One region of the Diaphorobacter sp. LR2014-1 genome, then DNA from elsewhere that is predicted to be linked to it. Evidence: predicted binding sites of a transcription regulator. Region 1 holds the regulator's gene; each other region holds the start of a gene.
The links. The regulator LexA, encoded in region 1, represses DNA repair genes until DNA is damaged. The targets are predictions, from matches to a motif close to ACTGTATNNNNATACAGT.

Region 1 (5,485 bases):
CTGTTTGCGCTGCAGATCAAGGACGCGCTCAAGTACCTGGAAAAGAACATCCCCGATCTGCAGAAGATGGCTGTGGCCTTCGTGCCGCTGGGCACGCAGGAGGAGCTGCGCGCACAAATCATCGACGTGGCCATCGACCGCGCCTTCCTCCAAGAGCCGCTGCCCAGCAACGAGGCACAGTTCAAGCAGCGCGTGCAGGACGGGCGCGGGCGCCTCACGCTGATCGCCAACGAGGTGGCGCGCATGGCGGCGGCCATCCTCATCGAATACGCCGCCACGCAGCGCAAGATCAAGGACACCAAGAACGCTCCCGAGGCCACGGCCGACGCGTCACAGCAGCTGCAGCGCCTGATGCCCAAGCAGTTCATCGCCGCCGCGCCCTGGGCGCAGCTGCAGCACTACGCGCGCTACCTCAAGGCCATCGCCACGCGCCTGGACAAGTACCGCGCCGACCCGGCACGCGATGCCGCCAAGCTCAAGGAACTGCAGCCGCTGGAGCAGCGCTATTGGCGCCTGGTGGCCGAGCGCAAGGGCCAGGTGGATGCCCGCATGCAGGAGTACCGCTGGATGCTGGAGGAACTGCGCGTGAGCTTCTTCGCGCAGGAGTTGCGCACGCCGTATCCGGTCAGCGGCAAGCGGCTGGACAAGGTCTGGTCGCAACTGGTGTCTTGAGGGGCTCTCGCGCGGGGACAGGCCGTCGGGGCAGATGTGCTGCCACCAGCCGCCGTGGGCGGGGCCGTTCATGCTTTGGCGCGCACGGCGAGCGTCCGCCAACCCGTCACCAAACCGGCCCTGGCAGCGACCCGTGTGGCCTTCCCAGGCACCGGGCTTGCGGCCGCCAGCGCTCGCCTGGGCGGAACGGCGCCTTGCCATGCAACAGCTGGCGGCGCCGATCGCCCCAGCGTCAAGACATGAGCAGCGCCTTCAGCTCCTCGGCAGATAAATCCCGCGCCGCGCCAAACCCTGCCACGTGGCGGCCCGCCGAAGGGATGATCTGCACGAACTGGAAGTCGCCCAGCGCCGTCATGGGCGCTGCCTCAGGGAAGCGCTGCAGGTAGGCGGCGCGCGCGCTGGCGGCTGCCTCGGGCGCAAGCAGTACGGCTTGCCCTTGGATGGCAACGCGCTCCAGCGCATGCACGGGCTGGGCCGCGTCCTCGGGCGCCGTGATCAGGAGAGAAACCGCGGGCGATTGCCGCAGGTTGCGGGTATGGGCGGCGAGGGCGCTGACATGCAATACCAGCACCTGGGCCGTGGAGTCGATGGCATACGGAACGAACGACACCGCTGGCGTTATGGATGGCACCGATTCCGCGCCGGGCAGGGTTTGCAGCGTTGCCAGCGCGGCCGTGCGCCGGCCCCACAGCAGTTGCCGCAGCAAGCGGTCCAGGCGGGACTCGTGGGTCATGGCGTGCTTGGGGGCGGGCAGTTGCAAGTGCCGTGCATTGTAGAAACGGGCCTGCGATGAACGCGCTGCTGCCGCGACGCCTTCGAAAAGTGTCAGAAGTGGTCGCAGCAGTGCCCCGCGGTCAGCGCAGGGCCAGGCGCTCCAGTTCCGCGCACACATCGGCCATGCGGCCGGAAATCACGAGCTTGCACGCGTCGTCGGTGTCATGGCGCAGGATCACGCGCAGGGGGGGCGAACGGGTGGAGATCGCAGGCCGCAGACCTGTGTGCTGCATGGCCGCATCCGCGGCAGGCATGGCAAAGGCGCGGTGGCGGGCCGGATTTTCTTGCGCCATGCCCGCCACGGCGGGGCTATCGGGAGGGCCGGCGTTGGGCGTCGCTCGCTGGAGTGCATCGGCGCGTCCGTGCGTGGTGCAGGCAGAGGGTGCAGCGCCGCGCGACATATGGCGTGCGGCCAGTCCCCATCGGCGCAGGCGGCGCAAGGGGCGGGAAAGGGAGGCAAAGGCAAAGAGGGCAAATCCCATGTGAAGACTCCGGCATGCCAGGGCATGAAGGTGGAACACAGGCAGGATTGCCAAGGACGTCAAGCGCGCATCCGCAGGGTTGGCATGCCGCAGCCACGGGGCATGCCCGGGCTACCGCCTGCCAGACGCCCGCCACCTGCGGCGGCGCTGCATTCAACGGACTACATGAGCATGGTGTTGCGTATCAGGCCCACGGCCAGCCCTTCGATCTCGAAAGGTTCGCCCGGCTCGACGCGGATCACCGGGTAGTCGGGGTTCTCGGGCAGCAGCTCGATGGCGCTGCCTGTGCGGCGCAGGCGCTTGACCGTGACGTCATCGCCCAGGCGCGCCACGATGATTTGCCCGTTGCGCGCCTCGCGCGTTGCCTGTACGGCGAGCAGGTCGCCGTCCATGATGCCCGCGTCGCGCATGGACATGCCGCGCACCTTGAGCAGGTAGTCGGGCTTGTGCGCAAACAGGCTGCCTTCCACCGTATAGGTCTGGTCCACATGCTCCTGGGCGAGAATGGGCGAGCCTGCCGCCACGCGGCCCACCAGCGGCAGCGTGAGCTGCGACAGGCCGGGTATCGGCAGGTTGAACTGGGCGCCGCGCGCCGCATTGATGTTGCGCACGGTTTCGCCGCGCAGGCGGATGCCGCGCGAGGTGCCGCTGACCAGTTCGATCACGCCCTTGCGGGCCAGCGCCTGCAGGTGCTCCTCGGCTGCGTTGGCGGACTTGAAACCCAACTCTGCCGCGATCTCGGCGCGGGTGGGCGGGGCGCCGGTGCGCGCGATGGCGGTCTGGATCAGGTCCAGGATCTGCTGCTGGCGGGCGGTGAGCTTGGGACTGTCGAGCATGGTGCGATCCAATGCGGTCGGTGGTTGAGTGGGTTACTGTTTTTTAATCCAGTATCTGTATTTTTGAACAGTTTTTGGAGGGATGCAAGTGGCAGCTGCAAGAAAAATCGTCGTTATGGGCACCGGCGGCACGATTGCGGGCTCTTCTGCGGTGCAAGGTGCGAACGTGGGCTACACGGCCGGGCAGATCGGCGTGGAGCAATTGCTGGCCGCGGTGCCGGGGCTGGTGCAGGCCGCGGGCGGTGCGCTGGTGGCCGAACAGGTGGTGCAGCTGGACAGCAAGGACATGGGCTTTGACGTGTGGGCGCGCCTGGCCGGTCGTTGCGCCGCACACCTGGCCGACCCGGCCGTGGCCGGCGTCGTCATCACCCACGGCACGGATACGCTGGAGGAAACCGCCTGGCTGCTGCACAACCTGCTCGATACCACCGCCAAGCCGGTGGTACTGACCTGTGCCATGCGTCCGGCCACGGCGCTCGCGCCGGACGGGCCGCAGAACCTGCTGGATGCCGTCACACTAGCGGCCGACCCCTCAGCGCGGGGGGTTCTGATGGCGGCCGCCGGCGTGGTGCACGGGGCGCGCGAGGTGAGCAAGGTGCACCCGCTGCGGCTGGACGCGTTCGACTCCGGCGATGCCGGGCCTCTGGGCTGGATGGAAGCGGGGCGCGTGCGCTGGGCCCGCGGCCTTGCGCCGCAGGTGGAACAGCCTGCGCATGGCGCGCTGGTGCCGATCCTGCCAGATGCCGCCTGGCCACGCGTGGAAATCGTCCTCAGCCACGCCGGCGCGGATGGCGCGTTGGTGGACTGGCTGGTGGAGAAGGGCGTGCACGGCATCGTGGTGGCCGCCACCGGCAATGGTACGCTGCACCATGCGCTGGAGGCCGCGCTCGCGCGTGCCGTGGCGGCCGGGGTGCAGGTGCGCGTGGCTTCGCGCTGCCCGCAGGGGCGGATGATGGACCTGACGGGCACGCCCTGGCGTGATGCGGATGGGCTGAGCCCTATGAAGGCACGGGTCAGCCTGCTGCTGGAGTTGATGCAGTCCGCTAATTCATAAGCACCGTCATGGGCCGAGGCGCTTGCCTGGGCACACAGCACAACGCCCCGCGTTGCGGGGCGTTGGCGGGCGCCGGCGGCGGGTTCGTCAGCTTGACAGTGCCGTCAGGGCGCGCTGGGTGATTTCCTCCACGCTGCCGGTGCCTTGAATGGCACGGTACTTGGGCGCGTTGGCGGGATCGGTCTTGGCCCAGCTGGAGTAATAGTCCACCAGCGGGCGGGTCTGGTCGCTGTAGACCTGCAGGCGCTTCTTGACGGTTTCTTCCTTGTCGTCCTCGCGCTGCACCAGGGGCTCGCCCGTCACGTCGTCCTTGCCTTCGACCTTGGGCGGGTTGAACTTCACGTGGTAGGTGCGGCCCGAAGCCGGGTGGGAGCGGCGGCCGCTCATGCGCTCGATGATGGCGTCGAACGGCACGTCGATCTCCAGCACATAGTCGAGCTTCACGCCCGCGGCTTTCATGGCGTCTGCCTGGGGGATGGTGCGTGGGAAGCCGTCGAACAGGAAACCCTGGGCACAGTCGGGCTCGGCGATGCGCTCCTTCACCAGGTTGATGATCAGGTCGTCGCTGACGAGCTGGCCCGCATCCATGACGGCCTTGGCCTGCAGGCCCAGGGGCGTGCCGGCCTTGACGGCGGCGCGCAGCATGTCGCCGGTGGAGATCTGGGGGATGCCGAATTTCTGGCAGATGAACGCGGCCTGCGTACCCTTTCCGGCGCCGGGAGCGCCGAGCAGAATCAGTCTCATGGATGTCCTCTAGTGTTTTGAAATCAGCGGGCACGCTTGCCGTCGGCGCGCCAGCGCGGGACAGGTGCTCTTGTTGCGAACAAGGATAGCACGCGGGCCATGCGCCAAGCTGACGGCCGCGCTAGCCGCCCAGGAGGGTGCGCACGCGCTCCAGGTCGGCTGGCGTGTCCACGCCCGCACCGGGTGCGCTGCCGGTCACGTGCACGGCGATGCGGTGGCCGTGCCAGAGGGCGCGCAGCTGCTCCAGCGCTTCCAGTTGCTCGGTCGGCGCCGCTGGCAGCTGTGGAAACCGGCGCAGAAAGCCTGCCCGGTAGCTGTAGATGCCGATGTGCCGCAGCGGTGCGAAACCCACGGGCACCCCCGGTTGGCCCGGCTGCCACCAGAGGCTGCCCGGCCCGTGGTCGCGTGCGTGGGGGATGGGGGCGCGGCTGAAGTAGTGCGCGAGGCCCTGCGCGTCCAGCACCACCTTCACCACGTTGGGGTTCGCAAAGTCCTCCGCGCTGTCGATGGCGTGCGCGGCGGTGCCCATGCTGGCATCGCCGCGCGCATGCAGCAGTGCGGCCACGGCGTCGATCAGCCGTGGGTCGATGAGGGGCTCATCACCCTGTACGTTCACCACAATGTCTTCGCCCGCCAGGCCCAGCAGCTCGCAGGCCTCGGCCAGGCGATCGCTGCCGCTGGCGTGGTCGGCGCGCGTCAGCAGAGCCTGCACCCCGTGCGCCTGGCAGGCCTGGACGATGCGCGCGTCGTCCGCCGCGACCACGCAGCGCTGGGCGCCGCTCTGGCTGGCGCGGCGGGCCACATGCACCACCATGGGCAGCCCGGCGATATCGGCCAAGGGCTTGTTGGGCAGGCGGGTGGAGGCCAGGCGCGCCGGTATCAGCACCGTGAACGGTGCGGCGCGACTCACTGTTCCAGCTCCT
Region 2 (5,485 bases), on a different contig from region 1:
GCGGCGCGCGGCGGCCTCGCCCTTGCCCATGAGCTTGGTGATCAGGCCCTCGGTGGCGGAGAAGTCGAACGTGCCCAACTGCACCGGCAGCAGGCGGCGCGTGTCGGGGTTGAGCGTGGTCTCCCACAGCTGCTCGGCGTTCATTTCGCCCAGGCCCTTGAAGCGGCTGATCTGGCATTTCTCGCGCGGCACGCCGTCCTTGGCGCACTTGTCGAGGATGCTTTCCAGCTCGGATTCGTCCAGCGCATACACCTTGGCCGCGGGCTTCTTGCCGCGCGCCGGCACGTCCACGCGAAACAGCGGTGGCCGGGCGACAAAGATATGGCCAGCCTCGATGAGCTTGGGGAAGTGGCGGAAGAACAGCGTGAGCAGCAGCACCTGGATGTGCGAGCCGTCCACGTCCGCGTCCGAAAGGATGCAGATCTTGCCGTAGCGCAGGCCGGACAGGTCGGGGGTGTCGCTCGGGCCGTGCGGGTCCACGCCGATGGCTACCGAGATGTCATGCACCTCGGTGTTGGCAAACAGGCGGTCGCGGTCGACCTCCCAGGTGTTGAGCACCTTGCCGCGCAGCGGCAGGATGGCCTGGCTTTCCTTGTCGCGGCCCATCTTGGCGCTGCCGCCGGCCGAGTCGCCCTCGACCAGGAAGACCTCGTTGTAGGCCAGGTCACGGCTTTCGCAGTCGGTGAGCTTGCCGGGCAGCACGGCCACGCCCGAGCCCTTGCGCTTTTCGACCTTCTGGCCGGCCTTTTGCCGTGTCTGCGCGGCCTTGATGGCCAGCTCTGCCAGCTTCTTGCCGTATTCCACGTGCTGGTTCAGCCACAACTCCAGCGCCGGGCGCACGAAGCTGGACACCAGCCGCACAGCGTCGCGCGAGTTCAGCCGCTCCTTGATCTGCCCCTGGAACTGCGGGTCCAGCACCTTGGCCGCCAGCACATAGCTGGCGCGCGCAAACACGTCCTCGGGCAGCAGCTTCACGCCCTTGGGCAGGAGCGAGTGCAGCTCGATGAAGCTCTTGACCGCGTTGAACAGGCCGTCACGCAGGCCGCTTTCATGGGTGCCGCCGGCGCTGGTGGGGATCAGGTTCACGTAGCTCTCGCGCACCGGCTGGCCTTCCTCGGTGAAGGCCACACACCATGCGGCGCCCTCGCCCTCGGCAAAGCTCTCGTTGTGGCGGTCGGCGAAGCCCTCGCCCTCGAACAGCGGGATCACCGGGTCAGCGCTCAGCGTCTGCGCCAGGTAGTCGCGCAGGCCGCCCTTGTACTGCCAGGTCTGGGTGTCGCGCGTCTTTTCATTGACCAGCTGCACCGTAACGCCGGGCATGAGCACCGCCTTGCTGCGCAGCAGGTGCGTCAGCTCGCCCATCGGAAGGTTGCTGGACTCAAAGTATTTGGCGTCGGGCCAGACGCGCACGGTGGTGCCCTGCTTGCGCTCGCCCGCCTGCAGCGGGCGCACCGCCAGCGGCTCGGTCACATCGCCGCCCGCAAACACCAGGCGCGCCACCTGGCCCTCGCGGTGGGTGGCCACCTCCAGCCGGGTGGCCAGGGCGTTGGTGACGCTTACGCCCACACCATGCAGGCCGCCCGAGAAGCTGTAGGCCCCGCCCTTGCCCTTGTCGAACTTGCCGCCCGCGTGCAGGCGGGTGAACACCAGCTCCACCACCGGTGCGTTCTCCTCGGGATGCAGGCCGAACGGAATGCCCCGGCCGTCGTCCTCCACGCTCACCGAGCCGTCGGTGTGCAAGGTCACCTTGATCTTCTTGCCAAAGCCCGCCAGTGCCTCGTCGGCCGCGTTGTCCAGCACCTCCTGGATGATGTGCAGGGGGTTGTCGGTGCGGGTGTACATGCCCGGCCGCTGCTTGACGGGCTCCAGTCCCTTGAGGACGCGGATCGAGCCTTCGGAGTAGTCGCTGGCGGAGGTGGATGCGGGTTTGACTGCCATGGCGGCGGATTGTAGTGCTGGATATAAAACCAGGATGGTGACGCTTTCTTGCCCCGCCAGCGTGCTGCACAGGGGGGCGCCAAGCAGGCGACACGGGTTTTCGCTACATTCGCCGGATGCACGACGCAACCCGAAAACTGTCCATGGCCCAGGTGCTGATCTGCGGCGCCGCCATCGTCACTCTGTCCATGGGCATCCGGCACGGCTTCGGCCTGTGGCTGCAGCCCATCACCCAGGACATGGGCTGGACACGCCAGACCTTTGCCCTGGCCATGGCCATTCAGAACCTGTCCTGGGGTCTGTTCGGCATCTTTGGCGGCATGCTGGCCGACCGCCTGGGCGCCTTCCGCGTGCTGATCGGCGGCGCAGCGCTCTACGCCATGGGCCTGGCCGGCATGGCGCTGTCTCCCACGCCGCTGCTGTTTTCGCTGACCACGGGCGTGCTGATCGGCGCTGCACAGGCGGGCACCACCTACGCCATCATCTACGGGGTGCTGGGCCGGCAGATCCCGGCCGACAAGCGCTCCTGGGCCATGGGCGTGGCCGCTGCGGCGGGCTCGTTCGGCCAGTTCCTCATGGTGCCGCTGGAGGGGCAACTGATCCTGCGCCTGGGCTGGCAAGAGGCCCTGCTGGTGCTCTCGGCCATGGTGATCCTGATCGTTCCGCTGGCCTTCGGCCTGCGCGAGCCGGGCTTTCATGGCAGCGCCCCCATCAAACGTACCCAGTCCGTGGGCGAGGCCTTTGCCGAGGCGCTGCGCTACCGCAGCTTCCTGCTGCTCACCGCCGGCTACTTCGTGTGCGGCTTCCAGGTGGTGTTCATCGGCGTGCACATGCCCAGCTATCTGCGCGACCAGGGCCTCACGCCCCAGGTGGCCAGCTATGCGCTGGCGCTGATCGGGCTGTTCAACGTATTCGGCACCTATATCGCGGGCTCGCTGGGCCAACGGATCCCGAAGCGCCACATCCTGGCGTTCATCTATTTCGCCCGCGCCGTGGCCATCACCATCTTCCTGCTGGTGCCGCTGTCGCCGTTGTCGGTCTACGTGTTCTCGGCCGTGATCGGCGCACTGTGGCTGTCCACGGTGCCCCCCACCAATGCCACCGTTGCGCAGATCTTCGGGGTGCAGCACCTGTCCATGCTCAGCGGCTTCGTGTTCTTCAGCCACCAGATCGGCAGCTTCCTGGGCGTGTGGCTGGGCGGCTATCTGTATGACCGCACGGGCAGCTACGACATCGTGTGGTACCTGGCGATTGTGTTGGGCATCCTCGCCGGCTTGGTGAACCTGCCCGTACGCGAGGGCGCCATCGTGCGCGCCACCCCTCAGGCGGCCTGACCATGCGCACCCTGTACAAGCGGTCGATCGTCGCAGCTGCGCTGCTCGCGGTGCTGCTGGGGGTGTTCGCGCTGTACCTGCAGCCCGACTTCATGCTGACGCTGGCGGACCAGATCTGGGCCTGCTTCTGACGATGGCCCCGCACGGCACCGCCCATGCGCCGCTGCCCGCGGCCTCGGAATGGATACAGCGCTGGTCCCACCTGGTGCCTGCAGGCGGCAGTGTGCTGGACGTGGCTTGCGGTCACGGCCGTCACATGCGCTGGTTCCATGAAAGAAAACACCCGGTAACGGGCATAGATAAAGCGCCAGAAGCTATTGAAAGCATAGCACCATGGGGCGCGACGATCGTTGCGGATATCGAGGCTGGCCCCTGGCCCCTGCCCGGGCAGCGCTTTGCCGGCGTGGTGGTCACCAATTACCTGTGGCGTCCTTTGCTGCCCACCATCGTGGACAGCGTGGCGCCCGGTGGCGTGCTGCTCTATGAGACCTTCGCCGTGGGCAACGAAACTGTCGGCCGGCCCGCGCGGGCCGAATTCCTGCTGAAGCCGGGCGAACTGCTGCAGGCCTGCCGGGACCTGCGCATCGTGGCTTACGAGGAAGGCTTCCTCGACGCGCCCGCGCGCTTCGTGCAGCGCATCGCCGCCGTGCGGCCTGCGCCGTCCATGGACGGGCCGCTGCGCGCGCCGCTGCGCACGCCGCTGCAGGGCCCCGTCTAGTTAGAATGTGTTTTTACCGTTTTTGAACGCGGACATGACTTCTCCCAGCGCCCCCCTGACCGGCAGCATCGTCGCCCTCGTCACGCCCATGCATGACGACGGCAGTGTGGACTACCCCGCGCTGCGCAAACTCATCGACTGGCACATCGCAGAAGGCACCGACTGCATCGGCGTGGTGGGCACGACCGGCGAATCGCCCACGGTGAACGTGGAGGAGCACTGCGAAATCATTCGCGTGTCCGTGGAACAAGCCGCCAAGCGCGTACCCATCATGGCGGGCTGCGGCGCCAATTCCACGGCCGAGGCCATCGAGCTGGCCAGGTTCGCCAAGAAGGTCGGCGCCGACAGCCAGTTGCAGGTCGTGCCCTATTACAACAAGCCCACACAGGAAGGCCAGTACCGCCACTTCAAGGCGATCGCCGAGGCCGTGGGCGACCTGCCGATGGTGCTGTACAACGTGCCCGGCCGGTCGGTGGCGGACATGCAGCACGAAACCGTGCTGCGCCTCACGCAGGTGCCGGGCATCGTGGGCATCAAGGAAGCCACAGGCAACATCGAACGCGCGCAATGGCTCATCCGCGACGTGCCCAAGGGCTTCGCCGTGTATTCCGGCGATGACCCCACGGCCGTGGCGCTCATGCTGTGCGGCGGCCAGGGCAACATCAGCGTGACGGCCAACGTGGCGCCCCGCCTGATGCACGAGCTGTGCGTAGCCGCGCTGGCCGGCGACACCCGCCGTGCCATGGAGATCCAGTTCCGCCTGATGCCCGTGCACAAGCAACTGTTCGTAGAGGCCAACCCCATCCCCGTGAAGTGGGCTGTGCAGCGCATGGGCCTGTGCGGCGGCGCTCTGCGCCTGCCCATGACGCCCCTGAGCCAGGGCAACGAAGCCGTGGTCGAGGCCGCCCTGCGCGCCGCGGGGCTGCTCTAAGCTCTAATTTCACCCAGCCTGTTGCCAGCTTGCAGCGTATTTGGAACGCTCCCGGCCGAATCTGGATCAATGAGGATTTTCGCGTGAACGCTACCACCCGTTTGGGCCTGCTGGGCCTTGCCGTGACCCTGTCCGCTTGCTCCGTGCTGGAGAACGACAAGATCGATTACAAAAGCGCCACCAAGGGGGCAACGCTGGAGGTGCCTCCGGACCTGACGCAGCTCTCGCGCGACACACGCTACACGGTGCCTGGCGGCGTCGTGTCTGCTGCCGCTTTCGAAGCCGGCCAGGCGCAACAGCCCCGCGGCGCGGCGAGCGCAGCCCCGAAGTCCATTGGAGACGTACGCATCGAGCGCGACGGCAACCAACGATGGCTGGTGGTGGACCGCCCTGCCGACCAACTGTGGGACCCGGTGCGTGACTTCTGGATCGAAAACGGCTTCGTGTACGTGCTGGAACAACCCAAGCTCGGCCTGCTGGAGACCGACTGGGCCGAAAACCGCGCCAAGCTGCCGCAGGACATCATCCGCTCCACGATTGGCAAGGTCTTCGATTCGCTGTATT
Region 3 (5,485 bases), on a different contig from region 1:
TGATGTTCCAGAGCATCCTGAGTGAAGACCGCATCCCGCCCTCGGTGCGCGTGTGGTTTGCACGCCTGCAGGTGCCGGTGCTGCGCGTGGCGCTGGCCGAGCCCGAGTTCTTCAGCAACCTCACGCACCCCGCGCGCCAGCTCATCGACCGCATGGGCGCCTGCGTGCTGGGCTTTGACGCCAGCTCCATCAACGGCAGCGCGCTGGAGGCCGAGATCCGCCGCATCGTGCAGGTGATCGAGCAGTACCCCGAGACCGGCCAGCGCGTGTTCCAGCTGGTGCATGACGAGTTCGAGAAATTCCTCGCCAAATTCCTCACCGAGAAGCAGGGCACCTCGCGCATCGTCAGCGTGGCCCAGCAGGTGGAGCAGCGCGAGACGCTGGCGATCCAGTACACCATCGAGCTGCGCGCGCTGCTCAAGGACATGCCGGTGCGCGACGAGATCCGCGAGTTCTTGTTCAAGACATGGGCCGAGGTGCTGGCGATGTCGGCCGTGCGCGACGGGGCCCAGCATGCCAGTACCGCGGCCTTCAAGCGCGCCGCGGCCGACCTGGTGTGGGCGGCGGGCGCCAAGCCCAACCGCGCCGACCGTGCGCTGGTCATCCAGAACCTGCCGGCGCTGCTGCAGAGCCTGCGCCAGGGGCTGGCGCTGATCGGCGTGGCGGGGCCCGAGCAGGACGCACAGATCAAGGGAATCACCGACACGCTGGCCGACGCTTTCCTCTCCAAGACGGCCTCGATCCCGCAGGCGCACATCGATGCCATGGCCAAACGCCTGGCGAACCTGGAGGACTACATCGGCGACGAGGCGCTGGGCGACATGCCGCTGAGTGCGGACAACATCGAGTTGCTGCTGGGCATCGACGCCTCGTCCATCCACGTCATCGCCGACAATGGCGCGCCTGTGCAGGACGACATGGTGGCCTGGGCGCAGCAGCTGCCGCTGGGCACCTGGTTCACGCTGGACCACAACGGCGCGTCCACGCAGGTGCAATACGCCTGGCACAGCCAGCGCAAGCAGCTGCACCTGTTTGCCACGCGCGATGGCGGCAGCTACCTCATCCAGCTGCGCCGGCTGGGGGCCTACCTGCAGGCGGGTCTGCTGGTAGCGCAGGAGGAGGAGAGCCTCACGCTGCGCGCCACGCGCGATGCGCTCACCAAGCTGGACGCCAACCCGGAGCGCCTGCTGGGTTGAGCGGTCGCGCCGCGGCCCAACGCGCACAACGGGGGCCGGCTGCGCACAGCCGCGCCGCGGGCCTCAAGCCTCTGGCATGTCCGCGGCGGCGCTGAAGCCATCGCGCGTATTGCGCGGCCTGGCATTGCACGACGGCGCGGCGTTGCGGGGTGCGACCGGTGGCGGACTGCGCGTCGACAGCTGCTATGGATGAAATAGCTTTGACGCTGGACAGAAGCGCGCCAAGCCCCGTTCTATTCCCATTCATCACCACCCCGCACCACGCGGCGCACCACGTCGGCGGCGAAGCCACGCGTGGCCAGAAAGCGCATCTGGCGCGCACGCTCCTGCGGCGTGTCGGCGGGCTGGTCGCCAAAGCGCTGGCGCCACACGGCCCGGGCGCGCTGCAGTTCGGTGCCCGCCAGCTGGGCGGCGGTGCTGCGCACCAAATCCTCGTCCAGCCCCTTGCGCCGCAGCTCCTGCAGCACGCGCTGGGTGCCGAAGCGCTCCGCGCGGCGGTGCACCACGGACTCGGCCACGCGCTCTGCATTGATGAAGTCGCGCGCCTGCAGCTCGTCCAGCAGCGCCGGCAGATCGTCGCCCTCCTGCACGTGGCGCGCCAGCTTGGCCTGCAGTTCGCTGCGCGAATGCTCGCGCTGGGCAAGCAGGCGCAGCGCACGGCCCTTGAGGGAGAGGGCGGTGAATCCCATGAATGCTATTGAAAAAAGAGCTTCCAGCGCTTGATGGTCAAGCGCTGGAGGCAGATTTCGTTCAAAAACCCCGGTGCGTGGTTACGCCTCGATCTCGCCCGTCTTGTCGGCCTTCTTGCCGCGCGCAGGCTTGTCTTCGGGCAGATCGGCCGCCGGGCTCGCGTGGCCCGTGGGCAGCAGTGCGATGCCCAGGCTTTCGCGCACCTTGTTCTCGATCTCCACGGCCAGGCCAGGGTTCTCGCGCAGGAACTCGCGGGCGTTGTCGCGGCCCTGGCCGATCTTTTCGCCGTTGTAGGCATACCAGGCGCCACTCTTTTCCAGGATGCGCGCGTTCACGCCCATGTCGATGATCTCGCCCTCGCGCGAGATGCCCTCGCCGAACAGGATGTCGAATTCGGCCGTCTTGAACGGGGGCGAGACCTTGTTCTTCACCACCTTCACCTTGGTCTCGTTGCCGATCGCCTCGTCGCCCTTCTTGATGGTGCCGGTGCGGCGGATGTCCAGGCGTACCGAGGCGTAGAACTTCAGCGCATTGCCGCCGGTGGTGGTCTCGGGGCTGCCGAACATCACGCCGATCTTCATGCGGATCTGGTTGATGAAGATGACCATGCAGTTGGTCTTCTTGATGGTGGCGGTGAGCTTGCGCAGTGCCTGGCTCATCAGGCGTGCCTGCAGGCCGGGCAGGGCGTCGCCCATCTCGCCCTCGATTTCGGCCTTGGGCGTGAGGGCGGCGACCGAGTCCACCACGATCAGGTCCACGGCACCCGAGCGCACCAGGCTGTCCACGATTTCCAGCGCCTGCTCGCCCGTGTCCGGCTGGCTGATGAGCAGGTCGGTGAGCTGAACGCCGAGCTTGCTGGCGTACTGCACATCCAGCGCATGCTCGGCATCCACGAAAGCGCACTGGCCGCCTTGCTTCTGCATCTCGGCGATGACCTGCAGCGTGAGCGTGGTCTTGCCCGAGCTTTCCGGTCCGTAGATCTCGATCACGCGGCCGCGCGGCAGGCCGCCCACGCCCAGGGCGATGTCCAGGCCCAGCGAGCCGGTGGAGACCACCTGGATGTCCTCAATGGCCTCGCCCTCGCCCAGGCGCATGATGGTGCCCTTGCCAAACTGCTTTTCGATCTGCGCGAGGGCGGCTTGCAGGGCCTTGGCCTTTTCGCTGTTGACGGCGGTTGCGTTGCCTTTGACGGTGGCGTCCATGGAATGCTCCTTCGGGTCGGGGTCGCGGTGAAATCGTGTGCCTGCCTGGAAACTGTTTCCAATGACAGGCTGGATGCTTGAACAGTAGTTTATGGGCGGTTGATGCGTTATCCAATCAATTTTTGGTCAGTTTGGCTGACAATATGCGGATGACCGCTCCCCCCAGCCTCGACGACCGCTGGCGCCAGACCCACCTGGGCCGCCTGCTGGGCCATGCCATGCGGCGCTTCGATGCGCGCGTGCTGCAGCTCATGGCGCGCGACGTGCAGGTGCCGCTGGCGCTGTCCAACCTCGCGGCGCGCGACCAGGTGAGCGCCGCGCACATCCACATCACGCGGCATCTGTCGCTGCAGGGGGACCGCCTCACCGACCTGGCCGAGCGCGCGGGCATGGCCAAGCAGTCCATGGCCGCGCTGGTGGAGCAGTGCGCGGCCTGGGGCCTGGTCACGCGCGAGCCCGATCCGCGCGATGCGCGTGCGCGCCTGGTGCGCTTCACGCCCACGGGACTGGCGTGGCTGCAGGCGTTTCGCGCGGCGGTGGCGCAGGCCGAGGGCGAGTTCCGCGCCGAGGTGGGGCAGGACGTGGCCACGGTGGTCGCGCTGGGCCTGGAGGCCTATGCCGGCGGCGAGGGCACGGCGGCCTAAAATTCAGGCAGAGCGCAGGCCGGCGCACGACAACCAGGAGAGACACCCCATGCGCATCCTCATTGCCGAAGACGACCAGGTGCTTGCCGACGGGCTGCTGCGCACGCTGCGCGGCTCGGGCGCCGTGGTGGACCATGTGGCCAGCGGCACCGAGGTCGATACCGCGCTCCTGACCAACAACGAGTTCGACCTGCTGATCCTCGACCTGGGCCTGCCCAAGATGCACGGCCTGGAGGTGCTCAAGCGCCTGCGCGGGCGCGGCTCGGCGCTGCCGGTGCTGATCCTCACGGCGGCCGACAGCGTGGACGAGCGCGTGAAGGGCCTGGACCTGGGCGCCGACGACTACATGGCCAAGCCGTTCGCGCTGTCGGAGCTGGAGGCGCGCGTGCGTGCGCTCACGCGCCGCGGCATGGGCGGCACCAGCAGCGCCATCCGCCACGGGCCCCTGGTGTACGACCAGGCGGGCCGCGTGGCCACCATCGACGGCAAGATGGTGGAGCTGTCCGCGCGCGAGCTGGGCCTGCTGGAGGTGCTGCTGCAGCGCGCCGGCCGCCTGGTGAGCAAGGAGCAGCTGGTGGAGCGCCTGTGCGAGTGGGGCGAGGAGGTGAGCAACAACGCCATCGAGGTCTACATCCACCGCCTGCGCAAGAAGATCGAGCGCGGGCCGATCCGCATCGCCACCGTGCGCGGCCTGGGCTACTGCCTGGAAAAGATCCCCGGCTGACGGGATCCGTGGATGCTCTGTTATTGATAGCTGCTTGCGCTTGATGCATAAGCGCTCGCGGCCAAAAACACCCACCACCTTGAAAATCTTCCAGCGCGAGCAGCGCTCCCTCTTCGGCGAAATCCTGGACTGGATGCTCACGCCGCTGCTGCTGCTGTGGCCGGTGAGCCTGGCGCTGACCTGGCTGGTGGCCCAGGGCCTGGCCAACAAGCCCTTCGACCGCGCGCTGGAGTACAACGCCCATGCGTTGGCGCAGCTCGTCACGGTGCACGACGGCAAGGTGCTGTTCAACCTGCCCCAGCCCGCCAGCGAGATCCTGCGCGCCGACGAGTCCGACATCGTCTATTACCAGGTGCTCTCGCCCACGGGCGACTACCTCTCGGGCGAGCGCGACCTGCCGCGCCCGCCGCCCGAGGAGCAGGCGTTCTCCGGCGAGGTGCGGCTGCGCGACGCCGAGCTGCGCGGCATCGACATCCGCGTGGCCTACATCTGGGTGCGCGTGCCGCTGCCCGATGCGCCCGCCGCGCTGGTGCAGGTGGCCGAGACACGCGCCAAGCGCAGCGTGCTGGCCACCGAGATCATCAAGGGCGTGATGCTGCCGCAGTTCGTCATCCTGCCGCTGGCGGTGCTGCTGGTCTGGCTGGCGCTGGCGCGCGGCATCAAGCCGCTGCACCAGCTGGAGGAGCGCATCCGCGCGCGCAAGCCCGACGACCTCTCGCCGCTGGACCACAAGGCCGTGCCGATGGAAGTGGCGCCGCTGGTGGATTCGGTGAACGACCTGCTGCGGCGCCTGTCGGAATCCATGGCCACGCAAAAGCGCTTCCTGGCCGACGCCGCGCACCAGCTCAAGACCCCCCTGGCCGGGCTGCGCATGCAGGCCGACCTGGCGCAGCGCGAGGGCACCAGCACCGAGGAGCTCAAGCAGTCGCTCAAGCAGATCGGGCGTTCGTCCATCCGCGCCACGCACACCGTCAACCAGTTGCTGGCGCTGGCGCGGGCCGAGGGCGGCAGCGCCGTGGTGCAGCGCCA
Region 4 (5,485 bases), on a different contig from region 1:
CCCGCGCAGGACGACGGGCGTACCTATATCCAGCTGCCCATCAATGCGTTCCTGAAAGGGGCTGGCGCGCCGCAGGGCATGTCGTGATGCCGGCGGCGCACCTCTTTGCGCCAGCGGCCGCGTGGCTAAGGGGCGGAGTGGCCGCTGATGAGCGCGAGGTGTTGGGCCAGCGTGGCAGCCGACAGCTCGCCCACGCGCACCGCGGCCAGACGGCCGAGGCGGTCATAGAACAGGGTGGTGGGCAGGGCTTTGTGGCCCAGCGCGCTACCCAGCTGGCCCGCTGAGTCCAGCAGCACATCGGCGGCCGGCAGGCGCTGCTGCGCCGCAAACCGGGCGACTGTCTCGGGAGGCTCCCCCTGGTTCACCCACAGAAAACGCACCTGCGACTGGGGCGATAGGGGCGACTGCGCCTCGCGCGCCTCCAGCATGACGGGCATCTCGCGCCGGCAGGGTGGGCACCAACTGGCCCACAGGTTCACCACCACGGGCTGCCCCTTCAGCTCTGGCAGGGCGACCGTGCGCGCATCCAGCGCCACGCCTTGCCATGAGGGCAGGGCGGCCTGCTCGCGCGGTGCCGTAGCCTGCAGCACGCCCCAACCCAGCAGCCATACGCCGGCGAATGTGGCCAGCCCTGCCGTGGCGCTCTGCCGCCATGGGCTGCGCCGCAGCCACAGCAGCGCGACATAGAGCAGCGCGGCGCCCAGGCCCACCCAGGGCGACCATCCGCCGTCGCGGATGTCGAGCACAGCCACCGGCGCGCTGGCATACAGATCCGCATAGCGCAGCACGAAGCCCAGCCGCGCCGCGATCAGTGCGACCAGGGGCAGCCGCCAGCCATGCGGGCCGCCCGTCAGGCCACGCCGTGCGGCCAGTCGCTCATGCACCATCGTGCCCAACTGCCAGGCGCCCAGGAGCACCAGCAACATCCACGGCAGGACCAGTGGGCCCAGGTGCAGTACGCGGTCCACGGCGGCGTCAGTCCTTTGCCGCCGAAGAGGTCACCACCAGCGCCGGAAGGCACAGCCGCGCCCGCAGGCCGGGCTCGGCCGGCTCCAGCGTCAGCGTGCCATGGGCGCTTTCGGCGATGCGGCGCACGATCGTCAGGCCCAGGCCGCTGCCGGGCGAGGTGCTGGACTTGCGCCAGAAACGCCGCAGCGCTTGCTCGCACTCCGCAGGGGTCAGGCCGGGGCCTTCGTCGCGCACACAGACTTCCACCGTGCCCGGGCCGGCATCATCGGCTTGCCAGCGCAGCGTGGCACTCACAGGGGCGGGGCCCTGGTGATGGCGCAGCGCGTTGTCGATCAGGTTGGTGATGGCGCAGGCCAGCAGCGCGGGGGGCAGCGGTAGCTGTATTGCCTGCCAGGCTGCCGGGTCGGCGGGTATTTCTGCCGCGTCCAGCGGTGGGGAGGGCAACTGAATGCCCTCGTTCTCGGCACGCTGCAGGGACTGGCTGCAGGCCAGGCGGAAGGCCTGCGCGATGCCGGTGCCCACGGTGGCGCGCGCCTCTCCCGCGCTGGCGCTTTCCACGCGTGCAAGCTGCAGCAGTTGCTCCAGCGTGGCGTGCATGTGGTCGATGCCTTCGCCCGCTTGGCGCAGTGCGTTGGCGGCCTTGTCGGGGCTGGCGTTGTTGTTGCCCGCGGCAAGTGTCAGCTGCGCCACCTGCACATGGGTCTTGATGGCGGTGAGCGGCGTGCGCAGCTCATGCGCCGCGTCGGCGGTCCAGCGGCGCTCGTGTTCCATGCTGGCATCCATGCGCGCCAGCAACTGGTTCAGGCTGTCCACCAGCGGGGCCAGTTCCTTGACGTCGCGGCCCGACTGCACGGGCGTGGGGTCGTGGGGTGGGCGCTGCACCAGCTCCTCGCGCAGGCGCTGCAGCGGGCGCAGGCTGCGCGTGCCCATCCACCAGGTCAGCAGCAGGATGACGGCAAGCGCCAGCACGAAGGGCAGCACCAGCGTGCGCACGAAGGTCTGCACCAATTGGTCACGCACATCCAGCCGGTCGGCGGTGGCCACGCGCACCCCCTTGTCCTCCAGCACATAGGTGCGCCACTGCTTGCCGCCCTTGGTGATCTGGCCAAAGCCCGCGTTGCCGGCAGAGGCCATGTCCGGGATGTTGTTGGTGCGCGCGATGGGCAGGATGTCCACTTCGCTGCGCACCAGGCTCACCTCGCAGGCCACACCATCGCGGCCAATGACCGACAGGAGCGCATCGTTGCTGGCGCGCGGCGCTACCGCCAGCTCGGCCTGCTGGAACTGCTGCACGATGCCCACCACCATCCGGGCCGATGCGATGAGACGGTCGTCCAGCAGCGTGCGCAGCTCGCGCTGCATGTTGGTGAACTGCCAGATCGCCACGCCGCTCCAGACCAGGCAAATGGTCAGGCTCAGGCCCAGCACCAGCCGAACCCGCAGGCTTTGCACCGGTCGTGGCGTCATGCCGCACCGCCGCAGTAGCGCGCGCCCAGCCGAAAGCCCAGGCCGCGCACGGTGTCGATCACATCGGCGCCCAGCTTCTTGCGCAGATGGTGCACGTGCACGTTCACGGTGTTGCTGCCCACGTCCTGGTCCAGGCCGTACAGGCTGTCATGCAGCTGTGCCGCGCTCAGCACGCGCCCATGCGCCTGCAGCAGGGCCTGCAGCAGCGCCCATTCGCGGCGCGAGATGTCTATCGCCACGCCGTTGCGCGTGACTTCGCCGGTGGCCATGTTGACCTGGCAGTCGCCCAGCGCCAGCAGGTCGCTGGTGCGCCCGCCCGCGCGGCGCAGCAGGGCGCGCAGGCGCAGCACCAGCTCCTGCAGGTCGAAGGGTTTGGTCAGGTAGTCGTCGGTGCCGGTCTGAAAGCCGGCCACCTTGTCCTCGATGGTGCTGCGCGCGGTAAGGATCAGCACCGGCAGCGCCAACCCCTTGCCGCGCCACTGGCGCAGCAGGCTGATGCCGTCGCCATCGGGCAGGCCTAAGTCCAGCACGCAGGCATCGAACTGGCGGCTGGTCATGTGGGCCTGCGCCTGCGCCACGCTGCCCGCGGTGTCGCTGGTGAAGCCGTGCAACTCCAGCCCGGCCTGGATGCCGCTGGCCACCAGTGCGTTGTCTTCGACGATCAGGATGTGCATGCGGCCCGCTTGGCAAAAGCCCGCATTCTAGGAACGGCGCGTTATCCCCACATTAACGGCGCACCCGCTGCGCCGGTATCATTGACTGTATAAACGCACAGTCTTTTGTATGCCGCAGCCCGGCCCTGCGCCCGCACCGCACCGCTTTTACTACCTGCACAACTTCCAGCGTGCGCTGGACTGGCTGCACACGCGCTATGGCGACCTGCTCGGTGTGGACGACCTGCAGTTCCTCACCGACTTTCGGCAACTGCCCCAGGCCGCACAGGCCCTGCTGGTGCGCATGGTGATGCGGCGCAGGCCGTGGTTTCGCGCGAGCAAGCTGGCCTATGACGAGATTCCCGACACGCGCGACGCTGCCGCGCCGTTGCTGTCGCGGGGCTGGCTGTGCGCCGATGCGCCCCTGGGTCTTTTGGAGCTGTTTGCCTTGCACACCAAGCGCGAGCTGCTACAGATTTTGCAGGGCACTGCGCTGCACCCCACCATGCGCAAGGCCGAAATGCTGCAGGCCCTGGCCGACCGCGCTGACCTTCGGCAGCCCTACGCCGCCTGGCACCCGCACGCCGACGAGCCCGTTTGGCACGTGACGGTGGGCGCGCGCTGCGAGCGCCTGCGGCTCATGTTCTTCGGCAACCTGCACCAGAGCTGGGCGGAGTTCGTGCTGGCCGACCTGGGCGTGTTCCGCTACGAGGCCGTGCCGCTGGACGCTGCCTCGCGCGCCTTCCAGCATCAGGCCGATGTGGACACCTACCTCGCCCTCAGCGCCTGCCGCCAGGCGCTGGACGCGGAGGGCTTCGACGCCGCTGCGCTGCTGCAGGCCCTGGCCGCCGCGCACAGCGCCACGCCGTGGCTGGAGCAGCGCCGCGCGCGGGTCCTGCTGCGCGTGGGCCAGGCCTGCGAGCGCGCGCGCGACTGGCCGCTGGCCGCCCAGGCCTACGCCGCCAGCCGCGCCCCCGGTGCGCGCCACCGCCATATCCGCGTGCTGGAGCGCATGCAATGCTCCGATCAGGCTCTAGCCCTTGCCCATCAAGCGCTGGCTGCTCCTGAAAGTGAAGAAGAACACCAGCGCGTGGCGCGCATGCTGCCGCGCCTGCGCCGCAGCCTGGGGCAGGGCGGCGGGCCGCGCCGGCCCGCGCTGGCCCCGGCCGTGGCTGCGCTGCGCATGGACGTGGAACTGCCCGCGCCCACGCCGCCCCAGTCGGTGGAGCACGCGCTGCGCGCGCACTGGCACTGCGCCGAGGCACCGGTGTTTTATGTGGAGAACACGCTCGTCAACGCGCTGTTCGGCCTGCTGTGCTGGCCGGCCATCTTTGCGCCGCTGCCGGGCGCGTTCTTCCACCCGTTCCAGAGTGGCCCGGCCGACCTGGGCGCGCCCGACTTCGTGGCGCGCCGCCAGGCCCTGTTCGACGCCTGCCTGGCCGAGCTGCACGACGGCCGCTACCGCGCCACCATCCTGCAGCGCTTTGAAGAGAAGCACGGCACCCAGTCGCCCTTCGTGGCCTGGGGCGCGTTGAGCGCCGAACTGCTGGCGCTGGCGCTGGAATGCATTCCGCCGGCGCACCTGGAGCGGCTGTTCGCCCGGCTGCTGCGCGACGTGCAGGCCAACCGCACCGGCCTGCCCGACCTGGTGCGCTTCTGGCCCGGCCGCCCGCCCGGGGCCGAGCGCTATGCGCTGGTGGAGGTGAAGGCCCCCGGCGACAAGCTGCAGGACAACCAGATCCGCTGGCTGGATTACTGCGTGGCGCAGGGCATTCCGGTGCAGGTGTGCCACGTGCAGTGGTGCGGCGCGGCATGACGGCCGCCCCGCGCCCCCACGTGGTGGCCGTGCGCGCGCTGTGCGAGTTCACGGCCCGCACGGGCGACCTGGACCTGCGCTTCACCCCCGCTCCCAGCGCCCTTGAGGGCATGGAAGGCCACCGCGCCGTGCAGCAGCGCCGGGGCGCCGGCTACGAGGCCGAGGTGCCCCTGAGCGGCACGTACGACCACCTGACGGTGCGCGGCCGTGCCGATGGGTGGAACGCAGCGTTGGGGCAGCTTGAAGAAATCAAGACCTACCGCGGCACGCTGGACAGCGTGCGCCCCCACCACCGCGCGCTGCACTGGGCCCAGGCCCAGGTGTACGGCCACCTGCTGTGCCAGGCGCGCGGGCTGGCGGGGCTCAAGCTCGCGCTGGTCTACGTGCACGCCACCACCCATGCCGAGACCGTGCTGGTGCAAGAGAACACCGCCGCCGCGCTGCAGGCGTTCTTTGCCACGCAGTGCCAGCGTTACCTGGCTTGGGCGCACAGCGAAGCCGCGCACCGCCAGCAGCGCAACGCGGCCCTGGCGCTGCTGCGTTTTCCGCTGCCCGCGTTCCGCGCCGGGCAGCGCGACCT

Region 2: a site for LexA is predicted at 1,955-1,972, ahead of BV908_RS04200 (DNA topoisomerase IV subunit B). Genes of this name have one in related genera too.
Region 3: a site for LexA is predicted at 3,157-3,174, ahead of recA (recombinase RecA). Genes of this name have one in related genera too.
Region 4: a site for LexA is predicted at 3,195-3,212, ahead of BV908_RS06400 (VRR-NUC domain-containing protein). Genes of this name have one in related genera too.

The regions. Positions count from the first base shown of each region.
Region 1 covers NZ_MTBE01000030.1:40,276-45,760, reverse strand. The annotation lists gene hrpA (ATP-dependent RNA helicase HrpA) at 1-672, shown strand, start outside; gene BV908_RS17245 (pyridoxamine 5'-phosphate oxidase family protein) at 905-1,405, opposite strand; gene BV908_RS17240 (hypothetical protein) at 1,527-1,928, opposite strand; gene lexA (transcriptional repressor LexA) at 2,090-2,764, opposite strand; gene BV908_RS17230 (asparaginase) at 2,847-3,818, shown strand; gene adk (adenylate kinase) at 3,906-4,562, opposite strand; gene kdsB (3-deoxy-manno-octulosonate cytidylyltransferase) at 4,684-5,472, opposite strand; gene BV908_RS17215 (Trm112 family protein) at 5,469-5,485, opposite strand, start outside.
Region 2 covers NZ_MTBE01000003.1:193,374-198,858, forward strand. The annotation lists gene BV908_RS04200 (DNA topoisomerase IV subunit B) at 1-1,938, opposite strand, end outside; gene BV908_RS04205 (MFS transporter) at 2,055-3,272, shown strand; gene BV908_RS22895 (hypothetical protein) at 3,275-3,403, shown strand; gene BV908_RS04210 (class I SAM-dependent methyltransferase) at 3,406-3,990, shown strand; gene dapA (4-hydroxy-tetrahydrodipicolinate synthase) at 4,025-4,921, shown strand; gene bamC (outer membrane protein assembly factor BamC) at 5,005-5,485, shown strand, end outside.
Region 3 covers NZ_MTBE01000018.1:47,381-52,865, forward strand. The annotation lists gene BV908_RS13225 (DUF1631 family protein) at 1-1,196, shown strand, start outside; gene recX (recombination regulator RecX) at 1,430-1,885, opposite strand; gene recA (recombinase RecA) at 1,967-3,088, opposite strand; gene BV908_RS13240 (MarR family winged helix-turn-helix transcriptional regulator) at 3,238-3,732, shown strand; gene BV908_RS13245 (response regulator transcription factor) at 3,782-4,456, shown strand; gene BV908_RS13250 (sensor histidine kinase) at 4,536-5,485, shown strand, end outside.
Region 4 covers NZ_MTBE01000005.1:84,790-90,274, forward strand. The annotation lists gene BV908_RS06380 (MBL fold metallo-hydrolase) at 1-87, shown strand, start outside; gene BV908_RS06385 (TlpA disulfide reductase family protein) at 126-968, opposite strand; gene BV908_RS06390 (ATP-binding protein) at 976-2,436, opposite strand; gene BV908_RS06395 (response regulator) at 2,433-3,110, opposite strand; gene BV908_RS06400 (VRR-NUC domain-containing protein) at 3,220-4,905, shown strand; gene BV908_RS06405 (ATP-dependent DNA helicase) at 4,902-5,485, shown strand, end outside.